3 regions of the Massilia sp. LC238 genome follow, and region 2 is predicted to be linked to each of the others. Evidence: predicted binding sites of a transcription regulator. Region 2 holds the regulator's gene; each other region holds the start of a gene.

The links. Region 2 encodes LexA, which represses DNA repair genes until DNA is damaged. Its sites were predicted from a motif close to ACTGTATNNNNATACAGT; they were not measured.
Positions count from the first base shown of each region.
Region 1: a site for LexA is predicted at 5,497-5,514, ahead of imuA (translesion DNA synthesis-associated protein ImuA). Genes of this name have one in related genera too.
Region 3: a site for LexA is predicted at 5,584-5,601, ahead of FG94_RS15570 (putative DNA modification/repair radical SAM protein). Genes of this name have one in related genera too.

Region 1 covers NZ_JNNN01000065.1:69,952-79,766, forward strand. The annotation lists gene FG94_RS17180 (cbb3-type cytochrome c oxidase subunit I) at 1-1,305, shown strand, start outside; gene FG94_RS17185 (c-type cytochrome) at 1,302-2,096, shown strand; gene FG94_RS17190 (endonuclease/exonuclease/phosphatase family protein) at 2,535-3,623, shown strand; gene FG94_RS17195 (DUF86 domain-containing protein) at 3,624-4,040, opposite strand; gene FG94_RS17200 (putative Na+/H+ antiporter) at 4,065-5,303, opposite strand; gene imuA (translesion DNA synthesis-associated protein ImuA) at 5,533-6,267, shown strand; gene FG94_RS17210 (DNA polymerase Y family protein) at 6,197-7,726, shown strand; gene FG94_RS17215 (response regulator) at 7,877-8,329, shown strand; gene FG94_RS17220 (GNAT family N-acetyltransferase) at 8,345-9,049, opposite strand; gene arfB (alternative ribosome rescue aminoacyl-tRNA hydrolase ArfB) at 9,147-9,542, opposite strand; gene FG94_RS17230 (EAL domain-containing protein) at 9,718-9,815, shown strand, end outside.
Region 2 covers NZ_JNNN01000008.1:8-9,822, reverse strand. The annotation lists gene pulA (pullulanase-type alpha-1,6-glucosidase) at 1-786, opposite strand, end outside; gene FG94_RS28020 (collagen-binding domain-containing protein) at 1,146-2,234, shown strand; partial or broken gene FG94_RS28375 (EAL domain-containing protein) at 2,333-2,584, opposite strand; gene FG94_RS02285 (inorganic phosphate transporter) at 2,914-3,924, opposite strand; gene FG94_RS02280 (DUF47 domain-containing protein) at 3,958-4,584, opposite strand; gene FG94_RS02275 (replicative DNA helicase) at 4,672-6,057, opposite strand; gene rplI (50S ribosomal protein L9) at 6,164-6,616, opposite strand; gene rpsR (30S ribosomal protein S18) at 6,654-6,944, opposite strand; gene priB (primosomal replication protein N) at 6,987-7,277, opposite strand; gene rpsF (30S ribosomal protein S6) at 7,305-7,691, opposite strand; gene lexA (transcriptional repressor LexA) at 7,965-8,597, shown strand; gene FG94_RS02245 (tetratricopeptide repeat protein) at 8,634-9,368, opposite strand.
Region 3 covers NZ_JNNN01000053.1:270,761-280,575, reverse strand. The annotation lists gene FG94_RS15585 (bifunctional diguanylate cyclase/phosphodiesterase) at 1-863, shown strand, start outside; gene FG94_RS15580 (SEL1-like repeat protein) at 873-2,417, shown strand; gene FG94_RS15575 (pitrilysin family protein) at 2,534-5,293, shown strand; gene FG94_RS15570 (putative DNA modification/repair radical SAM protein) at 5,614-6,843, shown strand; gene FG94_RS15565 (UdgX family uracil-DNA binding protein) at 6,840-8,309, shown strand; gene FG94_RS15560 (TorF family putative porin) at 8,487-9,284, shown strand; gene FG94_RS15555 (methyl-accepting chemotaxis protein) at 9,300-9,815, shown strand, end outside.

The DNA.
Region 1 (9,815 bases), on a different contig from region 2:
ATGGGCCTGGCCACGGTGCTGTATACCTTTTACCCGCCCCTGATCGGGAATGCCTTCTACTACATTGGGGTGGTGCTGGTGGTCGTGGGTTCGTGGATCTGGGTGGCGCTGATGTCGATCAACCTCAAGGTGTGGAAGGCGGCCAACCCGGGCGCCACGGTACCGCTGCCGATGTTCGCCAACCTGGCCGGCGCCTACCTGTGGGCCTGGACCTCGCTCGGCGCGGCCATCGAGATCCTGTTCCTGATCCTGCCGGTGGCGCTTGGCTTCAAGAGCACCATCGACGCCGGCCTGGCGCGCGTGTTCTTTTCCTGGACCCTGCACGCGATCGTCTACTTCTGGCTGATGCCCGCCTACATCGCCTTCTACACGCTGGTGCCACGCGCCATCGGCGGGCGGCTCTACAGCGACAAGATGGCGCGCATTTCCTTCGTGCTGTTTCTGGTGTTTTCGATGCCGATCGGCGTGCACCACCTGTTCCAGGACCCGCAGGTTGGCTCGGGCGTGAAGTTCCTGCACGCCGTATTTACCGGCATGGTGTCGGTGCCGACCCTGCTGACCATCTTCACCATCACCGCCTCGGTCGAGATCGCGGGACGGCTGCGTGGCGGCACCGGGGCCTTCGGCTGGGTCAAACGCCTGCCATGGAAGAATCCGATGATGCTGGCGGTCGCCTTTTCCTTCATCCTGCTCGGCTTCGGCGGTGCGGGCGGCCTGATCAACATGAGCTACCAGCTCGACTTCGCCGTCCACAATACGCAGTGGATCACCGGCCACTTCCACCTGATCTTCGGGGGCGCCATCGTCATCATGTATTTCGCGCTGGCCTATGACCTGTGGCCGCACCTGACCGGCAAGCAGCTGGTGGCCGGACGCATGATGCGTGCCCAGCTCTGGCTATGGTTTGTTGGCATGATCGTGCTGACATTCCCCTGGCACATCACCGGCATTCTCGGCATGCCGCGCCGGATGGCCTATTTCGACTACAGCCATCCCGAGATCTCGGCCCAGGCGATCACGGTGATCATCACCTTCTTCGGCGGGCTGCTGCTGGTGATCTCTGGCCTGCTGTTCCTGCTGGTGCTGCTGCGCGGCCACCGCAGTGAGCGCGTCAGGCTGCCCGAATTCCGCTTCAGCCAGCCGGTGCATGCGGGCGGTCGGATGCCCGCCGCGCTCAACAGCTATGCGCTATGGCTGGCACTGATGATCGGGCTGTCGCTGGTGAATTACGGCTACCCGATCAGCCAGCTCATCGCACTAAAGCAGACCTCGGTGCCGGCGGTGCCGGTGGGAGCACAGCCATGAGCATGGAAAAGACCTTTTCATTCCGCAACCGCTGGTTCGCCTGGAGCGTCGCGATCCTGGCAGTGATCGCCTTCGCGGCCGCGCTGGTCGGCTTTGTCTGGGTGCCGAAAGCGCATGCCCGCGCCGCGATGGAAAGCCTGTGGGAATCGATCTGCAGGGCCGCGGGCGCGCCGGCACCTTATCAAAGCGCAGCACTGCCGGAGGATGAACGGAAATATCCGAGCAACGTGATCGTGAACGCCACTATGATGGGCGCCGCGGGAAATGTCTCGGTGGGCAGGGGGGCAACGCTGGCGATGGCCTGCACCATGTGTCATGGCGCGCGCGGGACCAGCCCGGCCGGGACGCCGCACCTGGCGGGGCAGCCGGCTTCGAGCACCTACAAGCAGCTGCGCGACTTCGCATCGGGCCACCGCCCGAGCGCCATCATGCGGCCGCTGGTGATGGAGCTGAGCGACCAGGACATGCGCGATCTGTCCGCCTATTACGCTTCGCTCGAGCGCGAGCGTATTGCCGCAGTGGAACAGGTGGCGCAGGCAAGTCCACGATTGGTGCGCAACGGCGACCCCATGCGTGCCATCGGTGCCTGTGCCTCGTGCCACAGCCCGCATGCCTCGCGTCCGGCCACACCGGTGCTGGAAGGATTATCGGAAAGCTATCTGCGTGACCAGCTCACGGCATTCCGTGGTGGCCGGCGCGCCAACGATATCAACCGCCAGATGCGCAATGCCGCGCATGGCCTGACAGATACGGAGATCGTGGAGCTCAGCCGGTACTACGCTGCCCGCTGATCTGCAGGCTTGGGGCCTGCGTTGCCTCAGCCGCAAAGCAGGAGGTACAGCCCGCCGTAGGCCAGCACGGCCACGACGATGCCCAGGAGGATGCCCAGCAGGGGATAGACGTTGAACCTCGAGCGGGATTTCACGCGTTCAAGGTGCTTCGCACCTTTGCCTGCTTTCTCTACGGGCTTGCTTAGGTTCATGACGGTATCCCTGCATGTCTAGTATTGAACATAAGTCTCGTCTGCAGGCTTTTCAAGCGGTTTGCGCAAACCTGCAGCAGCTCAAGGCAAGCATTTCTGTTTGATAAGGTGTTTTGGCATGGGCTGGTCTGCTTGCAGCGGATTATCTTGCCGCTTGTGCACGCTAGCGTACAGACGGCTGCGTTTGAAAGCGGACATACTGCAAGCCTCAGTTTTGTGATGAGTTACTTGCCGCCTTCGAGAGACCATGCTGCCGACTTTCGTAACCCTGGTTGCCGTGATCGTCCTCGCGACGCTGCTGCCCCTGTTGCGATGCACGGGGTGGTGGATACGCGACCTCGATTTTCCACGCCTTCAACTGGCCATCCTGTCGCTCGCCGTGCTGGTCGGGCAGTTCGTGTTCCTCGACTGGCGCGACAGCCATTTCCACCTGCTGCTGGTGGCGAATGCCGCCTGCCTCGCTTACCAAGTCTGGTGGATCATTCCATACACCAAGGCCTATCCGCACGAGGTGAAGAATGCGGTGGTTGGCGGGGCGAACCGTCAGTTCCGTATCCTGACGGCCAATGTGCTGATGCCGAACCGGAATGCCGAAGGCTTGATCGCGCTGATTCGCCAGCACCAACCCGACATCTTCGTCACGCTGGAAACGGATGCGTGGTGGCAGGAAAGGCTGGATGTGCTCGAGAAGGACTATCCCCATGCCATCAAGTGTCCGCTCGATAATCTGTATGGCATGCACGTCTATTCGCGGCTGCCGCTGGAAGACAGCGCAATCCAGTTCCTGGTCGAGGACGACATCCCGTCGATCCATACCCTGGTTATCCTGCCGTCCGGACACAAGGTGCGCATGCATTTCCTGCATCCGACGCCGCCCAGCCCGACGGAACACATGGAATCGACCCAGCGCGATGCCGAACTGCTGGTGGTTGCCAAGAGCGTGGACGAGGCCGGCCTGGAGACGCCGGTGATCGTCGCGGGCGACCTGAACGATGTGGCGTGGTCGACCACCACCCGGCTGTTCCGCAAGATCAGCGGCCTGCTCGATCCGCGCATCGGGCGCGGCATGTTCAATACCTTCCATGCCGGCTTCTGGTTCGCGCGCTGGCCGCTCGACCACCTGTTCCACAGCGAGCATTTCACGCTCTCGCACATCGAGCGCCTGCCGTCTTTCGGCTCGGACCATTTCCCGATGCTGGTCGAGCTCACCTATGACAGTGCGCGCGGCGCCGATCAGGAGGGCCTGGTGGCGGACGAGGAAGACCACGAGCTGGCGGACGAGAAGATCGCCGCCGAGGATGTGGAGGTATCAGATGTGCACGAGCCCCAGCCCTGATCAGGTGGTCGAGGCCCCGCTTACCAGGGCCTGGGCATACACCCCGAAATCGTCCAGCCCGCGCTTGATGATGGTCACCAGCGCCGGCAGCGGCGCTTCCTGGTAATCCCATTCGGCGCGGCAGAATTCGCCGGTGCGCTTGAGGTCCTCGGCCAGCGTGGGGGCGATCCAGCCGTGCTCGGCCAGCAGGGTGATCACTTCGCGTTCGTCGTGCGGCAGGCCGAGCCTGGCGTTGCCGATCACGTAGTCGCCCATTTCGATGGCGGCTTCCCAGGCGCGGATCACGTTGAGGGTGGCCGCATCCTGGCGCGTGAGGTCGGTGACAAAAGTGGTCGGGTCCTTTTCGTATTCCTCGCGCGCGCGCCGGCAGCAGCGTTCGATCGTCCCCGCTTTCTGTACCAGGATGCCGTCGTCCATATACCCTCCGCGCGCGTAACGCTTTTAAATTAGGAACATCACCGCCGCCACGCAGGTCGGCCCCAGCGCCCCCAGGAACAGCCCGCCCATGCCGATCGAACCATCCTCGAAGCCTTCGCGCAGCAGCGCGGCGCCGGCCGGGTTCGGCGCGTTGGCGATGACGGTCAGGCCGCCACCGGCGACCGCGCCGGCCACCAGCATGTACTTGGCGTGGTCCGATAAACCCTCGATCAGCGAACCGAGGTAGGTCAGTGCTGCATTATCGGTGATTGCCGTCAGGGCCAGCGCGCCGAAGAACAGCGCGGTCGGCTCCAGGCTCGACACCAGCGGCTGCAGCCACCATTGCTGCATGCCGCCCAGCACCACCAGCCCGGCCAGGAAGAAGCCGACCAGCAGGCCTTCTTTGATGATCAGGCGCGACTGGTGTTTCGGGTAGGCCTGGGTATAGCCGAGGAAGAGCAGGAACAGGCCGAGGAACAGCACCGGGTGATGCGCCAGCAGCACCACGCTCCCCAGGAGGACCAGGTGGACGATCGAGACGACCCAGGGCAGCTGCACGTCCTCGACCACGTTCCCCGGCCTCAGGTGGCGGCGCAGCAGCAGGGTGATGACGCTCGCGTTGAACACCACCGCCAGCGCGGCGCGCCAGCCGAAGGTGGAGGCCATGAAGGCGCTGTCCCAGCCCCAGGTGCCGGCCACCATCAGCACAGGTGGCGCGGCGTAGGAGGTGAGGGTGCCGCCGATCGATACATTCACGAACAGGACGCCGATCGCGCCGTACTTGAGCCATTCGGGAATGCCGGGCCGGAATACCTGCGGGGCCAGCATCAGGGCCGCCAGCGTCATCGCGGCCGGCTCGGTGATCAGGGAGCCGGACAGAGGCACCAGCGCCAGGCCGAGCCAGCACAGCGCCACCTCGGTGCGCACCGGGGCCAGCCGGGCCAGCAGGGCCAGCAGGTCGCGCACGGCGTCGAGCACCGGCTGCGAGGCCGCGATCACCATCACCACGAACACGAACAGCGGCTCGGTGTACTGGCGCGACTCGACATAAGCGATGGCCGTGGCGCCATCGGCCAGCAGGGCCATGGCCAGGATCAGCACGAAGGCCCAGAAGCCGAACACGACTTCGACTTCGCCCAGCAGGTGGAACAGCCCGGCATGGCGTGGGTGCCGCTTGGCTAGCGAGTGAAACAGCTTGGTGGAAAAGGTGTGGACGAGGGCGATCGCGAACAGGATGGCGCCGGTGAGCTGGAGCGTATTCAAGGATGGGCTCCGTGGCGTGCGTAAGACAGGTTGTTCATTGTCTGGCTATAAATGGACAGAGCGCCATTATTTCATGATTCGCCATGCTGGCGCGGTTTTCCAGGCAGTGCACACCTTTAAGTTCTGTCAATACCAATCGCCCAACTGGTATGGCTGAAATGAATACATCTTGCCAAATCCGGGCTCAACGAGTACTGTACGTTTATACAGTATTTGTTTGTCAACCCATATGAACTGCTCACCTACCGCAGGGGTTTCCCCTTTGGCTGCGCCGGAGGCTTTGCACCCTTCGCTCTGGCGCGCCTCGCAGCTGGCACGCTACGGCACGCGTTGCGTCGACACCGGGCATGCCGCACTCTCTTCTCAATTGCCCGGCGGCGGCTGGCCGGTCGGCACCCTGGTCGAGCTGCTGCAACAGCAGCCCGGCATCGGCGAAATGCGCCTGCTGCGCCCGGCCCTGCAGGCTTGCGCCGAGCGCCGCATCGTCCTGCTGCAGCCGCCCCATCCGCCCCAGGCCCTGGCGCTGGCCGCGCTGGGCCTGCCGCCCTCGCGACTGCTGTGGCTGCGTACCAGCCGCAGCGCCGACGCGCTGTGGGCGGCCGAACAGGTGCTGCGCAGCGGCAGTTGCGGCGCGCTGCTGTTCTGGGCCAACCACGCGCGCGGCGAAAGCCTGCGCCGCCTGCACCTGGCGGCCCAAGCCGGGGAAACCCTGTTCTTCATGCTGCGCCCGCTGGCCGCGGCGCAGGACGCTTCTCCCGCGCCCTTGCGCCTGGGCTTGCGGCCCGCGGCCGGCGGCATGCACGTCGATTTCGTCAAGCGCCGGGGGCCGCAGCGCGATGCACCGCTATTTTTACCCCTCGGCTTACCTCTCACTTCTTCTCTCCTGCAAAGACATGCGTTTGTGGATCGGCCTCTCCCTACCCCAGCTGGCGCTCGAAATCTTCAGCCCCAACTGGTGCAGTGACCCGGGCAGCGTCGTGCTCGAGCAGGACCGCGTGCTGGCGGTATCACCAGTAGCACGCGCGGCCGGCGTCGGGCGCGGCATGCGGCGCGGCGGTGTGCTCATGCTCATGCCCGAAGCGCGGCTGTACGAGCGCAATCCCGCGCGCGAAGCCGAGGCGCTCGATGCGGTCGCGCTGGCGATGCTGCAGTTCACGCCCCAAGTCGCGCTGCTTGAAGAGGCGACGCTGCTGCTCGACATCGGCGCCAGCCTGCGCCTGTTCGGCGGCATCCGTGCCCTGTGCGCCCGCGTGCGCGCCAGCCTGCGCGCGCTCGGCTTTAGCGCCTCGGTCAGCTGCGCACCGACGGCGCGCGCGGCCTGGCTGCTGGCGCGCGCGGGGGCGAATGCGATGGCGCACGGCAGCGGGCAGGGCGGCAGGCGCGTCCTCGGACGTTCCTTGCGCATGGCTTCGCTCGAGCGCCGCCTCGAGCGCCTGCCGGTGGCGCTGCTGCCGCCGGCCCGGCCCTATATGTCCTGGTTCGAAGGCATCGGCTGCGAGGCGCTGGGCCAGCTGCGGCGCCTGCCGCGCCCGGGGCTGCAGCGGCGCTGCGGACGCGAGCTGCTCGACATGCTCGACGCCGCCTACGGCATGTGTCCCGAGCTGTTCGACTGGGTCGCGCCGCCCGAGCATTTCCGGGCCCGGCTGGAATTGTTCGACCGCATCGAGCAGGCCGATCTGCTGCTGGCCGGCGCCCACCACCTGGTGCTGCAGCTGGTCGGCTGGCTGTGTGCGCGCCAGCTCGCGGTGGAGCGCTTCACCTTGCTGATGGAGCACGAGCGCGGACGGGTGGCGATGCCGCCGACGCCGCTCGAGATCGTCCTGGCCGAGCCCGCCTGGCGCGACGAGCACCTGGTGCGCCTGTTGAAGGAACGCCTGGCCCGGCAGGAGCTGCCGGGCCCGGTGATCGGGCTCGGGCTGGAAGCGCGGCAGGTGAGGGCGATGGCGCCGCCGACCGAATCGCTGTTCCCCGAGCCGGGAGGCACCGAGGAAGACCGCATGCGCATGCTGGAGCTGCTGGTGGCGCGGCTGGGACCGGAGAACGTGCTGCAGGCGCTGCCCCAGGCCGATTACCGGCCCGAGGTGGCCAACGAATGGGTGCCGGTGCAGCAAAAGACCGAGCGCACGGCGGCAGCTGCGGCGCGGCTGCCGCCGATTGTCACCAGCCTGCCGCGCCCGAGCTGGCTGCTGGCCAAGCCGATCGCACTGCTCATGCGCAACCACCGGCCCTTCTACGGTTCGCCGCTGATGGTGGCTTCGACACCCGAGCGCATCGAGGCCGGCTGGTGGAGCGAGGCCCAGACCCGCGACTACTTCATCGCCGAAGGGCAGGACCATACCTTGTACTGGATCTACCGCGAACGCATCGTCGGCGCCGGCGAGGATGCCGAGCCGCGCTGGTACCTGCACGGGCTGTTCGGCTAGCAGATACAAGGGAGGAGGAATTTCCGGGCAGACCGAAGGTCCTGCAAAGGCTTAACCGGGCGCTTCCTTCGGCGCGCTTGCGCGATACTGGCGCATGCGGCCCCTGGGGCCTGCTTTGGCTACCAACAATTTCACTCCATGGAGGACTGAGTGTCCGGCTTGATGAACAGCCGCTGGTGCAGTGAGAAGGGGCGGCCCGGATTCCCGCACGGCAATATGCAGGCGGATGGACAGGATGCGCGAGCACAGCTGGGAGAGGTGCGCAGGGTACTGGTCGTCGATGACGAGGCCGATGTCGCGGACCTGGCCGAGATGCTGCTGGCGGCCCACGGCATGGACGCCATGGTCGCCTATTCGGGCGCCGCGGCCCTCGAGATGCTGGCGGCCCACCCCGACATCGACGCCGTCATTTCCGATGTCATGATGCCCGGCATGAACGGGCTGGAGCTGGCCGAACGCATCGCCGGGAGCTATCCGGCGGTCAAGGTCATCCTCGCGTCCGGCTATATGGCGCCATCCATGTTCAATGGACAGGCGATGAAGCAGCTCTTCATTGCCAAACCCTACCGCATCGACCAGCTGCTCCGGCTGCTGCGCACCTGAGGCCGCACCGGCGCTTCAGGCCGGCATGACGCGCGTCAGGTGCAGCTGGCGGCGCAGCACGTAGCCCAGCGATTCGTACAGGGCGATCGCACCCAGGTTGCTGGGGTAGACGTGCAGGAAGGGCTGCAGGCCTCCCTCCATGATGCGAAGCGTGCGCTCGGCCAGCAGGTGGCGCGCATAGGCCTTGCCGCGATGCTCGGGGTGCACGCAGACCGCGCTGACCTCGACCGCGCCATGCGGACGCATCCGTTCCCCCGCCATCGCCGCCAGTCGGCCGCCATCCCGGATGCCGAGGAATTCACCCAGTTCGTGGGTACGCTCCGCGAACGGTCCCGGATTGGTCAGCCCGGCAAGCAGGCGCATCTCGCCGGCATCCGCCTCGCCCAGCACCGTGAACGGCAGCGTGCCGGGCCCTGGCGCGCGCGTGGCCACCATCTGCAGCACCGGATCGAGCGGCGTCAGTACCAGTCCGGAGTGCTGCGCGGCCGCCTGGCGCGGCGCCTCGGGCGTGACCAGCATGGCCGCCTCGCCGGGTTCGAGCAGGGCCGCCAGCGCCTCCCAGGCCGCGGGACTGTCGTCGGCCAGTGCCGCGAAGGGACCGATCTCGCGCGGATAGCGCCTGGCCAGCGGGCCGCCGCGGGCCAGGTGGCGGTGGCCGCCTTCGAGGGCCGACCATACCGGCCGGTCGAGGCTGGCGTGCAGGGCAGGGGACAGGGACATGGCGTGCATCCTCTCGGTTGTCGATACCGAAATGATAGCGCCGTCGCTCCGTATCGGCAGCAAGGCGGACCCGGGCGCGGCGGCCTAGACTCCCGGGCTACTCGCTGACCTTGCCGCGCAAGGACTTGACCCGCCCGCTGCGCGCCTTGGCATCGAGCCGGCGCAGCTGCGATCCGCGCGTCGGCCGGGTCGGGCGGCGTACATGGGCTACGACGCTGGCCTGGTCGACCAGGGCCTGCAGGCGCTGCAGCGCGTCCAGCTTGTTCTGTTCGAGGCTGCGCGAGGCCTGCGCCTTGAGAACGATCACGCCATCCTGCGTGATGCGGGCGTCGCGCAGGGCCAGCAGGCGCTCCTTGACGGCTGCCGGCAAGGACGAGGCGGCCACGTCGAAGCGCGCGTGCACCGCACACGACACCTTGTTCACGTTCTGCCCGCCCGGTCCCTGGGCCCGGATTGCGCTGAATTCGACTTCCGCCGGATCGATGACCGCCATGTCCCACCTGTCAAAGTTTCAGACGACATTGTAAGGGCAGGGCGCTTCCTTCCGCAGCGATCTTGCCGCACGACATAAGAGTTTCATGTGGCCGGGCATCGGTTGCTGCGCTATCATGTATTTACGTGTTCACTGCGTGCCGCGCGCACCGCTGCGCGGCCATCCCGGAGGAGCTTTGAACCTGTCGCCCCTGCCCCTTGCCGTGTTCGTCGTCGATGCGGCCGGCACCGTCACCAGCTGGAACAAGGCCTGCGAAAAACTGGCCGGCTACGG
Region 2 (9,815 bases):
GGCGGCGAACACCTCGTCGAGCATGCCGGCGGTCTGCAGCGAGGTCACCTGCACCAGCTTGCCGCCAGCGTCGAACTGGGCGATCGCGAACTGGGCGCTGGCCAGGGCGGCGACCTTGGCCGCGTCTGGCGTCGACAGCGCCAGGCCGGTGCTGCCGGCCAGGTGCGGAAATTTCGCGCGCACCGCCTCCGGCAGCGGCGCCAGGCTCAGGTCCATGCTGCCGTCAAAGCCGGTGACGCCGGCGGCGCCCGAACCGAGGCCGCCGTTCGCCGCGTAGTACAGCTTGTAGCTGCCGCTGGCGGGCGCGCCCGGCCAGGCCAGGGTGCCGGCGGCCAGCCAGTGGGCGCCGGCCTGGGCCAGGCTGCCGTAGCTGGGCGCAGGCGGCGCGGTGTAGATGCTGCAGTCGCCCTCCAGCAGCCAGATCTCGTGGCCACGGCTACCCACGTCGGCGGGCAGCTGCGCGCCCTGGTCGGCGCCGCAGTTCTTGGTGCCGCTGCCGTCGGTGACGAGGAACCACAGGGCGGTCTTGCCTGGCGCCAGCGGAATGTCGACCCAGCCGCCGAAATCGTCGCTCTGGGTGAACATGAACCGGTCCGTGATCCAGGCCGAGCTCGGCCTAGCCGGGCCATCCCAGGAATACACGCCCCACTGGGCGGTATCGTTCTGGACGCGGCGGAAATGGATGCGGATGGTGCCGGGCGCGACCGGCGCGGCAGCGCTGGCGGCCGGCTGCTGGGCGAAGGCGCTGCTAGCTGGCAGGGCGATCCCGGCCATTGCAGCAAGCATCCCACAAGCAGCCAGGCTGACATGCAAGCGTGAAGTCAAACTACCTCTGTTGCGCATAATGTCCCCTTAATCGTTGTTTTTAAAAGCTGATTGCCTGGACCGCTTAGCCACAGGCGGCAGCAGTGGCAGACGCCACTGTGTAATATTACTACCAGCATTAGCAAAAATGTAAAGGAACACCGGGAATCTCGGAAGCCGCGTTCGAGCCCCGTCTCAAGATCGGCAGACTGCCGGAGTTGTCAATATGCCACATCGAATTTGACGAATTTGTTGCGGAAAATCTCATAAAGCCTTAATATCCACCGGGAAATTAACGTTGTTATTATTGAATCCGCGCTGTTTCCACGATTGGATACCCGATGATTGCCCGCACGTCCGCCGCGTTTGCCGTAATGATGCTGTTCAGTGCGGGCCAGGCCGCCGCCGTACCGCTCACTTCCACCGAAATGCTGCAGCAGTTCAACGTTGTCGTCAGCGGCAACCTGAACTCGACCTCGCACGTCGACGGCCGCACCTATGTGGGTGGCGATGTGAAGGGTGGCGCATATGTGCAGCACGCCGGCAGGACCCCCGCGTCGAACTATGCCGGCCTGACGGTGGGCGGCAACGTGAGCGGCAATGTGCACGTGAACGGCTTGGGGGCCGTCGTCGGCGGCAACTTCAAGAATGCCACCGTCAATTCCGGCGAAAGCCATGTCGGCGGCTCGGCGTCCAATTCCAGCTTCAACGGTAATGTCTATGTCGCCGGCGCCGCTTCCAACGTCAATTTCGGCCAGAAAATCCATGCCGCCAGCTATAGCGGCATCAACCTGAACGGCAAGGTACTGAACGCGACCACCAGCACGATGAACAGCACGCTGGAGGCCTCGACCTCTACCGATTTCTCGGCGCTGATGACAGGGCTGTCCTCGCAATTATCGGCGCTGCAGGCCACCCCGGGCACCTCGGTCATTTTCAGCAATAACGACCGCCAGGTCAGCTTTTACGGCATGCCGGTCGACGGCATGCTGGTGTTCGACCTGACCACGCTCGACAGCAAGATCTTCTCGTCCATTACCTCCGATCTCAGTTTTAACCTGAACGGCGCCAGCACGGTCATTTTCAACACCAACGACAGCATCCTAAACCTCAACGCCAACTTCGCCCAGCCCCAGAACCTGGCCAGCTCGCTGATCTGGAACTTCGCCGGCGCGAGCAGCGTCAGCGTCGGTCGCACCTTCGGCGGACAGGTGCTGGTAGCAAACGGGACGTTCAGCAACACCGGCGGCGCCAACGTCGAGGGGGGCGTATACGCCAAGAACCTGAATCAGGGTGGCGAAATTCACTTGCAGAAGTTCACCGGCTCGCTTCCTGCGGAGGTGCCGGAACCGGGAACCCTGGCCTTGCTGGCGGCCGGCGCGGGGATGATTGCCTTCACGGGTCGGCGGCGCAAGCTTCCGGGCCGCTGAAACAGGCGCCGGCAACTACTGCACGACAGGGCGCTCATCCCGCCCAGGCCCGGGCCAGCGGCGCCCGGCGCGCTGCGGGCGCCACCGGGCGCGAAAAAATAGAAGCCCTGCTCTTCGTCGCAGCCGAGGGTCTGCAGCAGCTGCATCTGGCGGCGGCTCTCGCTGCCCTCGGCCACTACCCGCATGCCCAGCGCGTGGGCTATCGCAATCATCGAGGCGATCAGGGTGTCGCCTTCCTGATGTTCGATGCGCAATCGGACTGGCTGGACTGGCGCGGCGAAATGTTGACCGAGACCGGCACCAGGGCTGCGCCGTGGCGCATCCAACTGGCCAGGCCGTTGCCAGCGCACCAGCGCTACGATGCTGGCGGCGCTGCCGGTCGCCAGATCCACCCGCGGCTGGTAATGCAGCACGAAGTGCTGCAGGTCGAGCGCCCGGCGCAGCTCCACTTCCGTCTCGAGCCGGGCACGGATGGCCGCGAAGCAGCGCGACTGGAAGAAGCAGAAGCCGTCCTTCCCTTCGGTCTTGACCGACTACATCGCGATGTCCGCATTCTTGAGCAGGGTCTCGGCATCCTCGCCGTGCTCGGGAACAGGCCGATCCCCCCCCGCGCGCGCCCGCGGGACGTAAAAAAGCCCGGACGGGCCGGGCTTTCCATGCAGCAGCGAAGGGGCGCTTCTTACATGATGTGGGTGCCGATCCACCAGGCGATCGCGGCCATGAAGGCCGAGGCCGGGATGGTGAAGATCCAGGCCCAGACGATGTTGCCCGCCACGCCCCAGCGCACCGCCGACATCTTCTGCGAGGCGCCCACGCCGACGATCGCGCCGGTGATGGTGTGGGTGGTCGAGACCGGGATGCCGAAGTAGCTCGACATCAGGAGGGTCATGGCGCCGCCGGTTTCCGCGCAGAAGCCGCCGACCGGCTTGAGCTTGGTAATCTTCTGGCCCATGGTCTTGACGATGCGCCAGCCGCCGAACAGCGTGCCGAAGGCGATCGCGGCATAGCAGGAGATGATGACCCAGGCCGGCGGATGGGTGTCGTTGACGCTGACGTAGCCGGCCGCGATCAGCAGCATCCAGATGATGCCCATGGTCTTCTGCGCGTCGTTGCCGCCGTGGCCCAGCGAGTAGGCCGCGGCCGAGGCCAGCTGCAGGCGGCGGAACCAGGTGTCGACCTTGCGCGGCGTCGACTTCACGAAGGTCCAGGACACGATCAGCATGATGATCGAGCCGAGCGCGAAGCCCAGCATCGGCGCGACCACGATGAAGGCCACGGTCTTGAGCAGGCCGCCGGAGATCAGCGAGCCGGTGCCTGCCTTCGCCACCGCCGCGCCCACCAGGCCGCCGATCAGCGCGTGCGAGGACGAGGACGGGATGCCGTAGTACCAGGTGATGATGTTCCAGGCGATCGCCCCGACCAGCGCACCGAAGATGACGTAATGGTCGACCACGTGCGGGTCGATGGTACCCTTGCCGATGGTCTGCGCCACCTTCATGTTGACCACGAAGATCGCGATGAAGTTGAAGAAGGCGGCCATCGCCACCGCGTGCTGGGGTTTCAGCACGCCGGTCGACACCACGGTGGCGATCGAGTTCGCCGAGTCGTGGAAGCCGTTCATGAAGTCGAACACCAGTGCCAGCAGCACCAGGAAGCCCAGCACGTAAATGCTGATGTTAATAGTTTCCATGTTTATTCTTGTTGTGCGTGTGCGCTGTGCACGTTACGCGTTCTCGACGATGATGCCTTCGACGATGTTCGCCACGTCTTCGCAGCGGTCGGTGACGGTTTCGAGGATCTCGTAGATCGCCTTCATCTTGATCAGGTTGCGCACGTCCGGCTCGTCGCGGAACAGCTTGGACATGGCGGCGCGCATCACGTGGTCGGCGTCCGATTCGAAGCGGTCGATCTCTTCGCAGATGGCGACGATCTTCTGGGCGTTGCCCATGTCGTGCAGCAGGGAGACGGCTTCCTGCACCTTCTTGCAGGCAGCCAGGCACAGTTCGGCCAGGCGCGCGGCTTCCGGGGTCACGGCGTGCAGGTCGTACAGCGAAACCGTCTGGGCCGCGTCTTCCATCATGTCGAGGATGTCGTCCATGCTGGTGATCAGCTTGTGGATGTCATCGCGGTCGAGCGGGGTGATGAAGGTCTTGTGCAGCAGGTCGACGCATTCGTAGGTGATCTTGTCTGCTTGTTTTTCGATGCTTTCGACGGCGTGGGTGCGGTTTTCCAGGTCGTCGAAGTTGGTCATCAGGCCAACCATTTCCTGCGCGCCCTTCACGCACAGGGCGGCGTGCTGGTTGAACAGGTCAAAAAACTTGCCCTCCTGGGGCATCAGGCGTCCAAACATATTATTCTCCGTTGTGAATCTCTTGGGACTTCGAGACCGCTGCCACGGCTGGCAGCGGCGAGGTGGTAAATCGCGGCTTATTGCTTCTTAATCGCCCTGATAGATGCTCAGGTTGCCGCTGTAGTTGCCGAACTTGGTGTAGGAGCCGATCCAGGTAAGGCGAATCGCCCCGATCGGGCCATTACGCTGCTTACCGATGATGATCTCGGCGGTTCCCTTATCGGGCGAGTCGGGATTGTAGACCTCGTCGCGATACAGGAAGATGATAACGTCGGCGTCCTGTTCGATAGCGCCCGATTCGCGCAGGTCGGACATGACGGGTCGTTTATTGGGTCGCTGTTCCAGCGAACGGTTCAGCTGGGACAGTGCGATGACGGGGCAATGCAGCTCTTTCGCCAGGCCTTTCAGGCTTCGCGAGATCTCGGAGATCTCGGCCGCGCGGTTGTCGCCCGGCTGGCTGCCCTGCATCAGCTGCAGGTAGTCGACGATGATCAGGCCCAGCTTGCCGCACTGGCGCGCCAGGCGTCGTGCCCGTGCGCGCATCTCGATCGGGTTCAGCGCCGGCGTCTCGTCGATGTAGAGCTGGGCGTCGTTCATCTTTTGAATGGCGTGCGTCAGGCGCGGCCAGTCTTCGTCGTTCAGGCGGCCGGTACGCAGGCGGTGCTGGTCGAGCTGGCCCACCGAGCCGAGCATACGCATGGCCAGCTGGGCGCCGCCCATTTCCATGGAGAAAACAGCTACCGGCAGGCCGGCTTCGATCGCGACGTTCTCGCCGATGTTGACCGAGAACGCGGTCTTGCCCATCGAGGGACGGCCGGCGACGATGATCAGGTCGCCCGGCTGCAGGCCGGAGGTCATGCGGTCGAGGTCGATGAAGCCGGTCGGCACGCCGGTGATCTCGCCCTGGTTCTCGCGCGAGTACAGCTCGTCGATGCGCTCGACCACTTGCGTGAGCAGCGGCTGGATCGGGTTCCAGCCCTGCTGGCCGCGGGCGCCGGTTTCGGCGATGGCGAAGATCTTTGATTCGGCCTCGTCAAGCATCTGCTTGACTTCCTTGCCCTGCGGGTTGAAGGCGTTGCCCGAGATTTCGTCGGCGACGGTGATCAGGTTGCGCAGGATGCCGCGGTCGCGCACGATCTCGGCGTAGCGGCGGATGTTGGCCGCCGACGGCGTGTTCTGCGCCATCGCGTTCAGGTACTGCAGGCCGCCCACCTCCTCGGCCTTGCCCAGCATGTTGCAGGCTTCGTAGACCGTGATCACGTCCGCCGGCTTGCCGGCGTTGATCAGGCGGATCATCTGTTCGAAGATGATGCGGTGGTCGTAGCGGTAGAAATCCTCTGCGTGCATGAAGTCGGCAATGCGGTCCCAGGCGGCGTTATCGCGCAGCAGGCCGCCGATGACGGACTGTTCTGCTTCGATGGAATGCGGCGGGATGCGCAGGGAATCGACTTGCGGATCGGATGGGGAATTCATGGCGGGCATTATACCGTTTCCGGTCACACGGCTGAAATAATTGGCGAGTTTCCAGGAATAAAAAAAGCCGGGAGAACCCGGCTTTTTTCATTTATACAACAGCAGCTTAGGCAGCTTCGCCAACCACCGAGATGGTGATTTCCGAAACCACGTCGGTGTGCAGCGCGACGGAGACCGGGAATTCGCCGGTGGTCTTCAGCGGACCGGTCGGCATGCGAACCTGCGACTTCTCGACCGGGAAACCTTGCTTGCTCAGGGCTTCGGCGATGTCGAAGTTGGTGACCGAACCGAACAGACGGCCGTCCACGCCCGCCTTCTGGGCGATGGTGACGGTCATGCCGCTCAGCTTGTCGCCTTGCGCCTGGGCTGCCGACAGCTTTTCAGCTGCTGCTTTTTCCAGTTCGGCGCGCTTGGTTTCGAACTCGGCCACGGCGGCCTGGGTGGCGCGGCGTGCCATTTTTTGCGGGATCAGGAAGTTACGTGCGTAACCGTCCTTGACTTTGACGACGTCGCCCAGGTTACCGACGTTGACGACTTTTTCGAGCAGAATAACTTGCATATTTTTTCTCCAGGATATCTAGCTGACGTGCCGCGATTTAAGCGTTGTGCAGGTCGGTGTACGGCAGCAGCGCGAGGTAGCGTGCGCGCTTGATGGCGGTGTCGACCTGGCGCTGGTAGTGCGCCTTGGTACCGGTCAGACGTGCCGGCATGATCTTGCCGTTTTCCTGGACGAAGTCCTTCAGGGTGTCGACGTCCTTGTAGTCCACCTGTTCCACGCCTGCGGCGGTGAAGCGGCAGAACTTCTTGCGCTTGAACAGCGGGTTCTGCTGCTTGCGCTTCATTTTTTCTTTAGCTTTGTTTTTGTCGAACTTTTTACCGAATGCCATTTTGAGGCTCCTGTATCTGTAATCTAAATAGGCCGAGTACGGTTACGCGGCACTGAAATCAATGATGTGAAACACCAAGGCTTTGCTGTTGCGGTTTTTCCTTGCGAGGAATCCTTCGAAGCGGTAGGCGGCACCGAGTTCGGCGCTTTCCAGCCTGCCTGAAATCTCGCCCGCGCCGAGCGCAGGGATTTCAAACGCGACCTGCCTTGTCACTCCGGCCTCGACCTGCTGCGAATCGTGCATCAGGATCGCGCCCACGATGGGGACGCCGGCCGGGGTGAAACGCAGTACGTCTCGCTCCGCGATGGTCGCGATGAGCTGGAACCGGTTCACTGCGTTCTACGAATTCCCGAGAAAAACTTAGGCAGCGGCGGCCGGAGCAGCGGCTGCTGCTTCTGCGCGGTGGCTCTTGGCTGCGTCTTCGCGCTGGACCGACTTCATCATCGGCGACGGTGCGGTTTCGGCCTTCTTCATCTTGACGGTCAGGTGACGCAGGACGGCATCGTTGAACTTGAATGCGGTTTCCAGCTCGACCAGGGTCTCGTTGTCGCACTCGATGTTCATGCAGATGTAGTGAGCCTTCGGCAGCTTCTGGATCTGGTAAGCCATCTGGCGACGGCCCCAGTCTTCCACGCGATGGATGTTACCGCCACGGCTGGTCACCGTGGTCTTGTAACGCTCGATCATCGCCGGAACTTGTTCGCTCTGGTCCGGGTGGACGATAAAAACGATTTCATAATGACGCATGCAACACTCCTTGAGGACGTTTAAACAAATGCCCACCTCGGCGTCAAGACGAGTGTGGGAAGGGAAAGCCTTCGATTATAGCCTGAAAAACCGGCGGATGGGAATCCATGGCATGGCCCAGCCCGGCAGATGGCGGCGAAAAGCAGGCATCGGCGCCACGAATACGGACGCACTGCACAAATTTTTTACAGTTTTCCTGTGTTTGCCCTTGCGCATATCAGAATACTGTACAAAAATACAGTCTGCTCTTACAACTAATGCCGTACAACACCCATGCTCAAGCTCACTGCAAGGCAAGAACAGATCCTTAACCTGATCAAGGAAGCGATCGAAAACACCGGCTTCCCGCCGACCCGCGCCGAAATCGCGGCCGAGCTGGGTTTCAAGTCGGCCAACGCGGCCGAAGAACACCTGCAGGCCCTGGCGCGCAAGGGCGCCATCGAGATTTCGCCGGGCACCTCGCGCGGCATCCGCCTGGTCGGCGCGTCCGTCGAACAGGTCCCGATGGTGCCTGCCGCCCTCATGATGTCGCTGCCGCTGGTCGGCCGCGTGGCCGCCGGTTCGCCGATCCTGGCCCAGGAACACGTCGAAGCCACCTACTCCGTCGACGCCGCCATGTTCTCGGCGCGCCCCGACTTCCTGCTGAAGGTCAAGGGCTGGTCGATGCGCGATGCCGGCATCTGCGACGGCGACTTCCTGGCCGTCAAGAAGATCGACAGCGCCAAGAACGGCCAGATCGTGGTGGCCCGCCTCGGCGAAGAAGTCACGGTCAAGCGCTACCGCAAGACCGGCAACCTGGTCGAGCTGCTGCCGGAGAATCCGGACTTCAAGGTGATCCAGGTGAACCCGGAAGACGAGTTCGCGCTGGAGGGCCTGGCCGTCGGCCTGATGCGCAGCTGGCACTAAGCCTGCGCCCACCAAGCTGCCGGCTTGCCCGGCGGCTTATTGAATTTTCTTGTCCGCCCAGTGGGAATCCTTCTTGGCGGATTTCACCATCTGGTTGTGCTCGGTCACATAGGCATCGGTCGCCGAGCGCCATGCGGCGTAGTCCGCCAGCACCAGCTTCGAACCCACCTTCGCTTCCTCGGTCAGGTTTTCCTGCAGCTGGGCCAGGTAAGCATTCGATTTCTCCATCTCCTCCTTGTTCATCAGCTTCTGGATGTCGCTCGGGACGCGCTTGGTCAGCGGCAGCGACGCGTTCAGGTTGGTGACGTACTTGTTGTAGCACTCCTGCCACGTCTGCACGGCCGCGCTGATACGATCGATGTCGGCATTGACCTTCGACATCGCGGGAATACGCGGCGCGGTGCAGCGGAACTCGCCCGACTTCAGGTCCTCGCCGTCGTAGCCCTTGATCCAGTAATCGATGTCCTTGCGGCGCTTGACGCGCTGCTCGATCAGTTCGAGCGAGTCGATCGCGACCTTGTTACCCTTGGCGGCGGATCTCTTGAACAGATCGACGGCCCTGGCTTCGTCGACCTCCCCTGCTTCGCCGTAGAAATACATCTGGCCCAGCGCCTGCTGCGCGGCCGGATTGCCGGCATTGGCCAGCTTGGTGTAGATTTTCATCGCGCCCGCGTAGTCCTTCTTCTCGAACAGGGCATTGGCGTCTTCCAGCTCGCCGGCAAAGGCGGCGCCGCACAGCAGCAGGGATGCAAGGAACAGCTTGGTCTTCATGGGCAGATGGCTGAGGTAAAAGGAAATCCCATGATAGCGGCAATGTACCGCTCTGCTCAACCGCTGAAACAAAACGGCGCCAGTGGCGCCGTTTTGAAGGAGTGCGCAGGTTTCCCGTAGGGTGGGCGGCTCCACCTGAGGCGTCGGAGAATCCGCGTAATGACTGCCGCCCACGCGTTCAACTCTCCGTAGCACAGAGAGGTGCTCACCTGCGGCCTGAACGCGTGGGCGGCGGTGGCGCTATCGACTGATCTGCCAGTCCGGTATAGCCGCCCACCCTGTAAAGGCAAAGTTGAAATGTCCGCTTCTGGCAAAGTTGAAATGTCTGCTTTTTTGCCCGGGTTAGCGGGAGCTGGCGCGCTTTTGAGCGGACATCTTCTTGGCTGCCATGACGCCGGTTGACACCACGGTCTGAGGTTGGTCTCCACGACACGGACGTGTACGCCG
Region 3 (9,815 bases), on a different contig from region 2:
TCAAGGCCCAGGGCAAGAACGGCCACAGCTTCTACCACACCTCGATGCTGGACATCTCGCACCAGAAGATCGCCCTCGAGCAGGCGCTGCGCCGCGCGCTCGAGCAGGACGAGCTGGAGATGTACTACCAGCCGCAGATCGACGCGCTCACCGGCCGCATCGTCGGCGCCGAGGCGCTGATGCGCTGGAACCACCCGACCCGCGGGCTGCTGTCGGCCGGCGAGTTCCTGCCCTTCGCGGAAGAGAACGGCCTGATGCTGCCGATCTCGGACTGGATGATCGGCGCGCTGTGCCGCGACATGCTGCAGTGGAATGCCTCGGGCACCGACCACGTGCGCCTGTCGCTCAACCTGTCGCCGCAATACCTCGACCGCGGCGACTTCTTCGAGAAGATGCGCAATGCCCTGGTGCGCTACGGGATCGCGCCGGGCCAGATCGAAGTCGAGATCACCGAGAACATCTGCATCCGCAACCCGCAGTACGCGATCGAACAGCTGAATAAACTGTGCCAGCTCGGCGTGTCGGTGGCGATCGACGATTTCGGCACCGGCTATTCGTCGCTCTCCTACCTGCACCGCTTCCCGATCCACACCGTGAAGATCGACCAGTCCTTCGTCAAGGAGATCCACGAAGAGGGCGGCCACTATCCGGTGATCCTGGCGATCATCTCGATCGCGCGCGGCCTGGGGCTGAACCTGATCGCGGAAGGCGTGGAGACCGAAGAACAGGCGCGCTACCTGCGCGCCAACGGCTGCATGACGATGCAGGGCTACCTGTACTACCGCCCGATTCCGCTGGGCGAATTCATCAAGTCGCTGCGCACCCAGCCGACGCTGTTCGGCCTGCGGGCAGTGCAGGCGTAAGCGGACGCCATGCTCGACATCCCTGCCCAGCCTGGCGACATCGAAGGTCGCCACACCGCGGAATTCCTGCGCGTGAAGGGCATGGCCGAGCGCGGCGTGCCGAGCGCCCAGCACAGCCTGGGCTTCATGTACGCGAGCGGCCAGGGCGTGCCCCAGAACTACGAGCTGGCGGTGGCCTGGTACCGCATGGCGGCCAGCGCCGACCTCGAGCTGGCGCAGTACAACCTCGGCGTGATGTACCAAAAAGGCCAGGGCGTCGGCCAGGACTACGGCCAGGCCGCCTACTGGTACCGCCGCGCCGCCGAACAGGGTTATGCGTCGGCGCAGTACAACCTGGGCTGGCTGTATGCGAAAGGCCAGGGCGTGCCGAGCGACGTGCAGCAGGCCCTGCACTGGTTCAGCCAGGCCGCCGGCCAGGGCGAACCGGGCGCGCAGCACAACCTCGGCATGATGTACGAGACCGGCAAGGGCGTGCCCCAGGACCAGGATGCCGCCACCGAGTGGTACCGCCGCGCCGCGGAACAGGGCTATGCGCGCTCGCAGTTCAGCCTCGCGCTGCGCTCCAGCGGGGCGCAGTCGGTCGACTGGTTCCGCAAGGCCGCAGAGCAGGGCTACGCGCCGGCCCAGTTCAACCTCGGCCTGCGCTACGACAAGGGGCAGGACCTCGAGCAGGACAGCGCGCTGGCGATCCTGTGGTACGGCCGCGCCGCCGAACAGGGTCACGCCAGTTCCCAGTTCAATCTGGCCCTCATCTACGACAGCGGGCACGGCGTGCCGCGCGACGAAGCGCTGGCGCTGCACTGGTACCGCCGCGCGGCAAGCCAGGGCCATGCCGGCGCCCAGGACAACCTCGGCGTGCGCTACGAGCACGGGCAGGGCGTCGAGCCCGACCCGAGTCAGGCAGCCCACTGGTATCGCCAGGCCGCCGAGCAGGGCATGCCCTCGGCCCAGTACCACCTCGGCCAGCTGTTCGACGCCGGCAGCGGCGTGCCGCAGGATCCCGCCCAGGCGGCCCACTGGTACCGCAAGGCGGCCGAGCAGGGCCACCTGCGCGCCCAGTTCGACCTCGGCCTGCGCTATGAGGGCGGGGTGGGCGTGGCGCGCGACGAGACGCAGGCGCTGGAGTGGTACCGGCGCGCGGCGAACCAGGACTACGCGCCCGCGCAGTACATGGTGGGTGTGCTGCTGGACCGCGCCGAGCATACCGATCCAAGCGAGGCCACCGACTGGTTCCACAAGGCCGCCGACCAGGGCCACGCGCTGGCGCAGTTCGAGCTGGGCCTGCGCCATGACTGCGGCAAGGGCATCGAGCGCGATTATGAAGCCGCCCACTTCTGGTACCTGTGCGCGGCGCGCCAGGGGCATGCGCGCGCCCAGTTCAACCTCGGCGTGATGTATTCGGCGGGGCAGGGCGTGCAGCGCGACCTGGTCGAGGCCTATGCCTGGCTGCAGCGCGCGGGCGGGGCGGGCGTGGCCGCCGCGTCAGGCTACCTGAAGAAGATCGCGGCGCGCATGGAGCCGCAGCTGCTGGCGCAGGCGCAAGGTTACGCCTGAGCCCTCTGGCGCAAGCCCGGCGTTTCCTGTAGGGTGGTCGGCTGTGCCGACCGCGCGTCCAACCGACGCGTGATTCGACGGGACGCATACATACAACAACCTGTCCACGAGACGCCATGAAAAAACTCGCACTGCCCCTCCTGCTCGGTCTCGCAGCCGCAGCAGCCCTGCCTTCCCACGCCGCCGCACCCGCCACGAAGCAAACCGTCTTCGACCGCAAGGCCTACAGCATCGACCACAAGAAATTCGTGCTGCCCAACGGCCTGACCCTGCTGGTCCACACCGACCACAGCGTGCCGGTGGTCGGCGTGAACATGTGGTACCACGTCGGTTCGCGCAACGAGAAGCGCGGCAAGACCGGCTTTGCCCACCTGTTCGAGCACTTCTTCTTCAACGGTTCCGAGAACTACCCGCACGGCTTCCGCGAGGCGATGGACGACCTCGGTGCGAACAACCGCAACGGCACCACCAACGTCGACCGCACCAACTTCTTCGAAGACGTGCCGGTGTCGGCGCTGGAGCGCACCCTGTTCCTGGAATCGGACCGCATGGGCTTCCTGGGCAACTACATCTCGCAGGCGATGCTGGAGCGCGAGCGCGGCGTGGTGCAGAACGAGAAGCGCCAGGGCGAGAACCAGCCGTATGGCCGCGTGCGCATGGAAATCTCGGCCAAGATGTACCCGTACTCGCACCCGTATTCGTGGTCGACCATCGGCTACATGGAAGACCTGCAGGCCGCCTCGCTGGAGGACATCAAGGAGTGGTACCGCACCTACTACGGCCCGAACAACGCGGTGATCTCGCTGGCCGGCGACATCACGCCGGAACGCGCCTATGAGCTGGTGAACAAGTACTTCGGCGCGATCCCGCCGGGCCCGCCGCTGCCGCGTACCGAGAAATGGATCCCCCAGCTGGACCGCAACATCCGCGACGAGATGGAAGACCACGTGCCGCAGGTGCGTATCTACCGCAGCTGGCACACCTCCTCGTGGAAGGATGCCGATACCCAGCGCCTGAACCTGCTGGCCGGCGTGCTGGCCGGCTCGAAGAACGCGCGCCTGGACAAGCGCCTGGTGTACGAGAAGGGCATGGCGACCGGCGTGTCGGCCTATGTGAATGACGCGGAGCTGGGCGGCACCTTCAACCTGTCGGTCACCGTCAAGCCTGGCGTCGATCCGCTCGAGGTCGAGCGCGAGATGGAGCGCGTGGTGGCCGAGCTGCTCGACAAGGGCCCGACCGAGGCTGAACTGAAACGCGTGAAGACCCGCGACCTGGCCGATTTCGCACGCAGCCTGGAGCGCGTGGGCGGCATGGGCGGCCGCAACGACGTGCTGGCCGAGAGCCAGACCTACGGCGGCAAGCCGGACGCCTACCTCGACCGTCTCGAGCTGTTCGCCACCAGCACCCCGGCGGACGTCAAGACCGCCGCCAACCGCTGGCTGCGCGCCAACCACTACACCATGACGGTGCGGCCGTCGGCCAAGCTGGCCGCCACCAAGTCGACCCTCGACCGCAAGCAGCTGCCCGCGCTGGGCGACGCGCCGGACGTCACCTTCCCGGCGCTGCAGCGCGCCCAGCTGAAGAACGGCCTGAAGGTCGTGCTGCTGGAGCGTCACACCGCCCCGATCGTCAACGTCTCGCTGGCGGTCGATGCCGGCGCGGCTTCCGACACCGCCGCCAAGGCCGGCGCCGCCTCGCTGGCGCTGGACCTGCTGGACAAGGGCACCAAAAACCGTGACGCCTTCGCGCTGTCGGACGCGCTGGAAAACCTGGGCGCGCGCCTGAGCACCGGCACCTCCCAGGACCAGTCGCTGGTGCGCCTGCAGGCGACCAGTGCCAACCTGACGCCTTCGCTGGCCCTGATGGCCGAAGCCGCCTTGACCCCGAGCTTCCCGCAAGACCAGTTCGCGCTGTCGAAGAGCCGCCGCATCGCCGCCATCGGCCAGGAAAAGGCCCAGCCGAACAGCCTGGCCCTGCGCCTGATTCCATCGCTGCTCTACGGTGCCGAGCATGCCTACGGCAAGCCGGCTTCCGGTTTCGAAGGCAGCGTGCAGGGCCTGAGCCGCGACGACCTGATGGCATGGCACGGCACCTGGTTCAAGCCGGGCAGCGCCACCATCATCGTCGCCGGCGACACCACCATGGACAAGCTGCTGCCGGCGCTGGAAGCGAGCTTCGGCAAGTGGCAGCAGGGCAGCGCCCCGGCCAAGCAGATGGCCACGGTGCCGCCGACCCGGGGCAAGCGCCTGATCCTGGTGGACAAGCCGGACGCGCCGCAGTCGACCATCGTCGCCACCCACGTGTCGCAGGCCAACGGCCAGCCGGAAGACCTGGCGATGGAGCCGGTGATGACCAACTTCGGCGGCATCGCGACCTCGCGCCTGAACCGCAACCTGCGCCTGGACAAGCACTGGAGCTATGGCACCCAGGCCCGCCTGCCGGACGTGCGCGGCCAGCGTCCGTTCTACATCATCGCGCCGGTGCAGACCGACAAGACGGTCGAGGCGATGCGGGAGGTAGCCAAGGAACTGCGCGGCGTGGCCGGCGAGCGTCCGCTGGTGGGCACCGAGTACGAGAGCATCATGCGCAACATGACGTCGCGCCTGCCGGGCCGCTTCTCCACCCTGGCTGCACTCGAGGCGGCAGGGCTGGACGCCGTCAACCTGGGCCTGGCGGACGACTACTGGACCAGGTATGCGTCGAACGTGCGCGCGCTCAAGCCGGAGCAGCTGGCGGCGGCATCGTCCAAGTTCATCAAGCCGGACGAGGCGGTGTGGATGGTAATCGGCGACCTGCGCAAGATCGAGGCGGGCGTGCGTTCGCTGGGGTGGGGCGAGGTGACGGTTGTCGACGCGGATGGGAAGCCCCTTCGTTGACCTGAGCTCGCTGTAACGGGAAGCCCGGTTTTTCAACCGGGCTTTTTTACGCCCATCTCTGCGCAGCGAAATTGGATCCCGGCCTTCGCCGGGATGACGTGCCAAGGGAGCGGCCCTGGAGTTAGCGCTCCTTCAATTCCACCAGCTTCAAAACCGTCGTTCCGGCGAAGGCCGGAACCCAATTCGCATGCGTACTGACCCACCCGCTTGCACCCATGTCCCAGCATTGAACCGGCGCAAAGCACGCACACTTGGCCCCATCGACCCTGTGCATACGCGCGCGATAGTATACTGTATGCCCATACAGTTCAAGGCATGCGATGGAACTCAAGGACAAACTGGAAATCCTGGCCGACGCCGCGAAATACGACGCGTCCTGCGCCAGCAGTGGCGCGCCCAAGCGTTCGTCCGAGGACAAGGACGGCTTCGGCGCCACCACCGGCATGGGCATCTGCCACAGCTACACCCCGGACGGCCGCTGCGTTTCGCTGCTCAAGATCCTGCTCACCAACTTCTGCATCTATGACTGCCAGTACTGCATCAACCGGCGCAGCTCCAACGTGCCGCGCGCGCGCTTTTCGGTCGAAGAGGTGGTCAAGCTCACCCATGACTTCTACGTCCGCAACTACATCGACGGCCTGTTCCTGAGCTCGGGCATCATCCAGTCGGCCGACTACACCATGGAGCAGCTGGTGGCGGTGGCGCGCCAGCTGCGCGAAGTGCACAAGTTCCGCGGCTACATCCACCTCAAGACCATTCCCGACGCCGACCCGCTCCTCATCGAAGAGGCGGGGCGCTGGGCGGATCGCCTGTCGGTCAACATCGAGCTGCCGACCCACGACAGCGTGACCCGCCTGGCGCCGGAAAAGAACGTCCACACCATCAAGCTGGCGATGGGCTCGATCCGCCGCAAGCTCGACGAAAAGGCGGAGGAACCGAAGGCGCCGAACTTCGCGCCGGCCGGGCAGAGCACGCAAATGATCGTCGGTGCCGACGCCAGCGACGACCACACCATCCTGAACACCGCCGAAACGCTCTACGGCAGCTACAAGCTCAAGCGCGTGTACTACTCGGCCTTCAGCCCGATCCCGCAAAGCCCGAAGAGCGTGCCGCTGGCGCCCCCGCCGCTGCTGCGCGAGCACCGCCTGTACCAGGCCGACTTCCTGCTGCGCGGCTACGGCTTCACCGCGGGCGAGCTGATGCCGCAATCCGGCAACCTGGCGCTCGACGTCGATCCCAAGCTGGGCTGGGCCCTTAGTAACCGCGAGCACTTCCCGATGGACCTGAACCGCGCCGACGAAACCATGATCGCGCGCGTGCCCGGCATCGGCATGCGCAACGCCAAGCGCATCGTGGAGCTGCGCCGCATCCGCCGCATCCGCTGGGAAGACCTGTCGCGCCTGCGCTGCAGCATGAAGAAGCTGGCGCCCTTCATCGTCACGGCAGACTACAAGCCGGTGCAGGGCGCGGCCAGTTCCCACCTCCTGCGGCGCCACTTGGCCGACGCGCCAGAGCAGATGAACCTGTGGCCGGAACTGCAGGCGGCATGAGCGCCGGCGTCACCGCGGTGACGAGCTTCGCCGAGTGGCGCGACGCGGCGCGCGGGTTGCTGCGGGCCGGGGTGCCACCCGAGGCGGCCAACTGGGGCTCCATTGAGGGCGGCGACCTGTTCTCAGGTGCGCCGGCCGCGTCCGGGCCGGACCATAATCAGGGCACCCGATTGCAGGAAGCGCAATCGCCAGGACCGCCGGCCGCACGCGTGCCGCGATCGCTGCTGGAGATGCTGCAGAAAGCCGCGTGCTTCCGCGCTCCGGACCGCTGGGCTTTTCTCTACCGCGTGCTGTGGCGCTGGACGCATGGCGAGCACGATGTGCAGTCGCCCGCCGATCCGGACGGCAGCCGCCTGCACGGCATGGTCAAGGCGGTGCGCCGCGAGGAGCACGACATGCATGCCTACATCCGATTCCGCGAGCGTCCGCAAAATGCGGGCGACCCGCGCTTCGTCGCCTGGTTCGAGCCGCGCCACGACGTGCTGCCCCAGGTGGCCGAACACTTCGTGGCCCGCATGGGCAAGGTCAGCTGGATGATCGCCACGCCCGAGGCCAGCGTGCTGTGGGACGGCCACACCTTGCACAATACCGGGCCCCTCATGTCGAGCGCCGCCGAGCTGGATGACGCGGGCGAGGCGCTCTGGCTCACCTATTACCGCAGCATCTTCAACCCGGCGCGCGTCAACGCCCAGCTGATGCAGAGCCACATCCCTTCGCGCTTCTGGAAGAACCTGCCGGAAGGCGCGATCGTGCCTTCGCTGGTGAGCCAGGCCGAACTCGGGGCGCGCAAGATCGGGCAGGTCGAGGCGGTCGGCCGCAAGAGCGGCGCCACGATCCCGATCAGCGCCGAAGCCGCGCAGCCCGACCGCGAGCAGCCGTCGAAACTCGACGAGTGCCGGCGCTGCGAGCTGTGGCAGTACGCCACCCAGGCGGTCGGCGGCGAAGGCTCGAAGCGCTCGCCCATCATGATCGTCGGCGAGCAGCCGGGCGACCAGGAAGACCTGGCCGGCAAGCCCTTCGTCGGCCCGGCCGGACAACTCCTCGACCAGGTGTTCGCCCAGGCCGAGGTCGACCGCAAGGCCATCTACCTCACCAACGCCGTCAAGCACTTCAAGTGGGAACCGCGCGGCAAGCGCCGCCTGCACAAGACCCCGGTCCAGCGCGAGATCGAGGCCTGCCACTACTGGCTGGAGAAGGAGCTGGCGGCCGTCAAGCCGAAGGTGATCGTGGCCATGGGCGCGACCGCGCTCAAGTCCGTGATGCGCAAGGGCACGGTGGCGCTGAAGGACTTCCTCGGCAAGCCGGTCCGCATCGACGGCTGCTGGCTGGTGACCATCTACCACCCTTCGTACGTGCTGCGGGTGCCGGACGAAGCGTCCAAGCACGAAGCCTTTTCGGTCATGGTGAAGGGGCTGAAACTGGCGCAGGAACTGCTCGAGCGGCCCGACCTGCCGAAGCCGGAGTAAATCTACCGGATTTATCGAATGTTGCGCCGGCGACTCAGATGGGTGAAAAATCCCGTTATCGAACACGCCACATTTTCGTGAATATTCACAATCTCTCGTAGAATTTCCTTACGGCATTAATTGCTGAGTGAGCGGAGGACCTCATGTGGGCCTTCGCCGGATAACGACGAGACCACCATGACTTCCCCCTTTTCCCTGCTGTTGCCGGCTTGCCTGGTAGTGGCGGCCATGCCCGCCCAGGCCGGCGGCGATGACGCCGCCAGCGCTTCGCCGTCGGCCACGCTGCCGATCAGCACCACGGTCACCCTGAGCTCGCAATACGTCTCACGCGGCATGCGCCAGACCTGGGGCCGCCCCGCGCTGCAGGCGGGCATCGACTATGCGCACCAGAGCGGCTGGTCGCTCGGCACCTGGACCTCGACCGTCAGCGACCGCTTCATCGAGGGCGGCCGCGTCGAATGGGACCTGTACGGCGGCTACGCCGGCACGCTCGGGCCGCTGGGCGTCAGCCTGAACCTCATGCACTACCGCTATCCGGGCGCACGCATCGGCGCCACCGGCACCAAATACGACTACACCGAAGTCGTGCCCGGCCTGGGCTACCAATCCTTCTACGCGAAGTACTACCGCACGGTGTCGCGCGACTTCTTCGGCATTACGAACGCGCGCGGCACCGGCTACCTCGACGTCGGCCTGAATCATGACCTGGGCGGCGGCTACGTGCTCAACCTGCACGTCGGCGACGGACGCGTGGCGGGAGAGGGCAACGCCATCTGGGACTGGCGCGATGCCAAAGCGGGTGTCACCAGGACCTTCGACGGCGGCTGGAGCATCGCCGCGGCCTGGACCCGCGCGTGGGGCGCCACCGATGCCTACAAGCGCTACACGACGGGCGTGCCGCGCGGCGACGGCGCCGTCGCCTATTCGAATCCTGCCAAGGGCACGTTCGCCGCGAGCGTCGCCCGTACATTCTGAGAACGAGAGACGACCATGAACAAGCACCAGGCAGCGCATCAAGCACAGCATGCATCGCGCCGATTTTTTTCCCTGTCCCTGAGCGCCAAGATCTGCGTCACCGCCACCCTGCTGGTGGTGGCTAGCCTGGGCGTGACATCGAGCTTTATCGCGGTCAAGAACAGCCAGAGCGCCGAGGAAGCCGCGATGCGCCAGGCGCGGACGCTGACCCTGCAAGCCTCGGCGCTGCTCAAGAGCCGCGTCGTAGCGAACCTGGCGACGCTGGAAAGCGCGGCCTCCGTGCTGGCCTCCACCCAGGCCGGCGGGCAGGCGCTGACGCGCACCCAGGTCGCCGACCTGGTGCGCGCCACGCTGGTGGGTTCGGAAGACTTCATCGGTAGTTCCGCCGCCTATGAGCCGAATGCGCTGGACGGCAAGGATGCCGAGTTTGCCGGCCAGGCGCCGCTGTACGACGCTACCGGCCGCTACATGCCTTACTGGACGCGCAGCCCGCAAGGCAAGGTCAACGTCGAGCCGATCGTGTTCGTCACC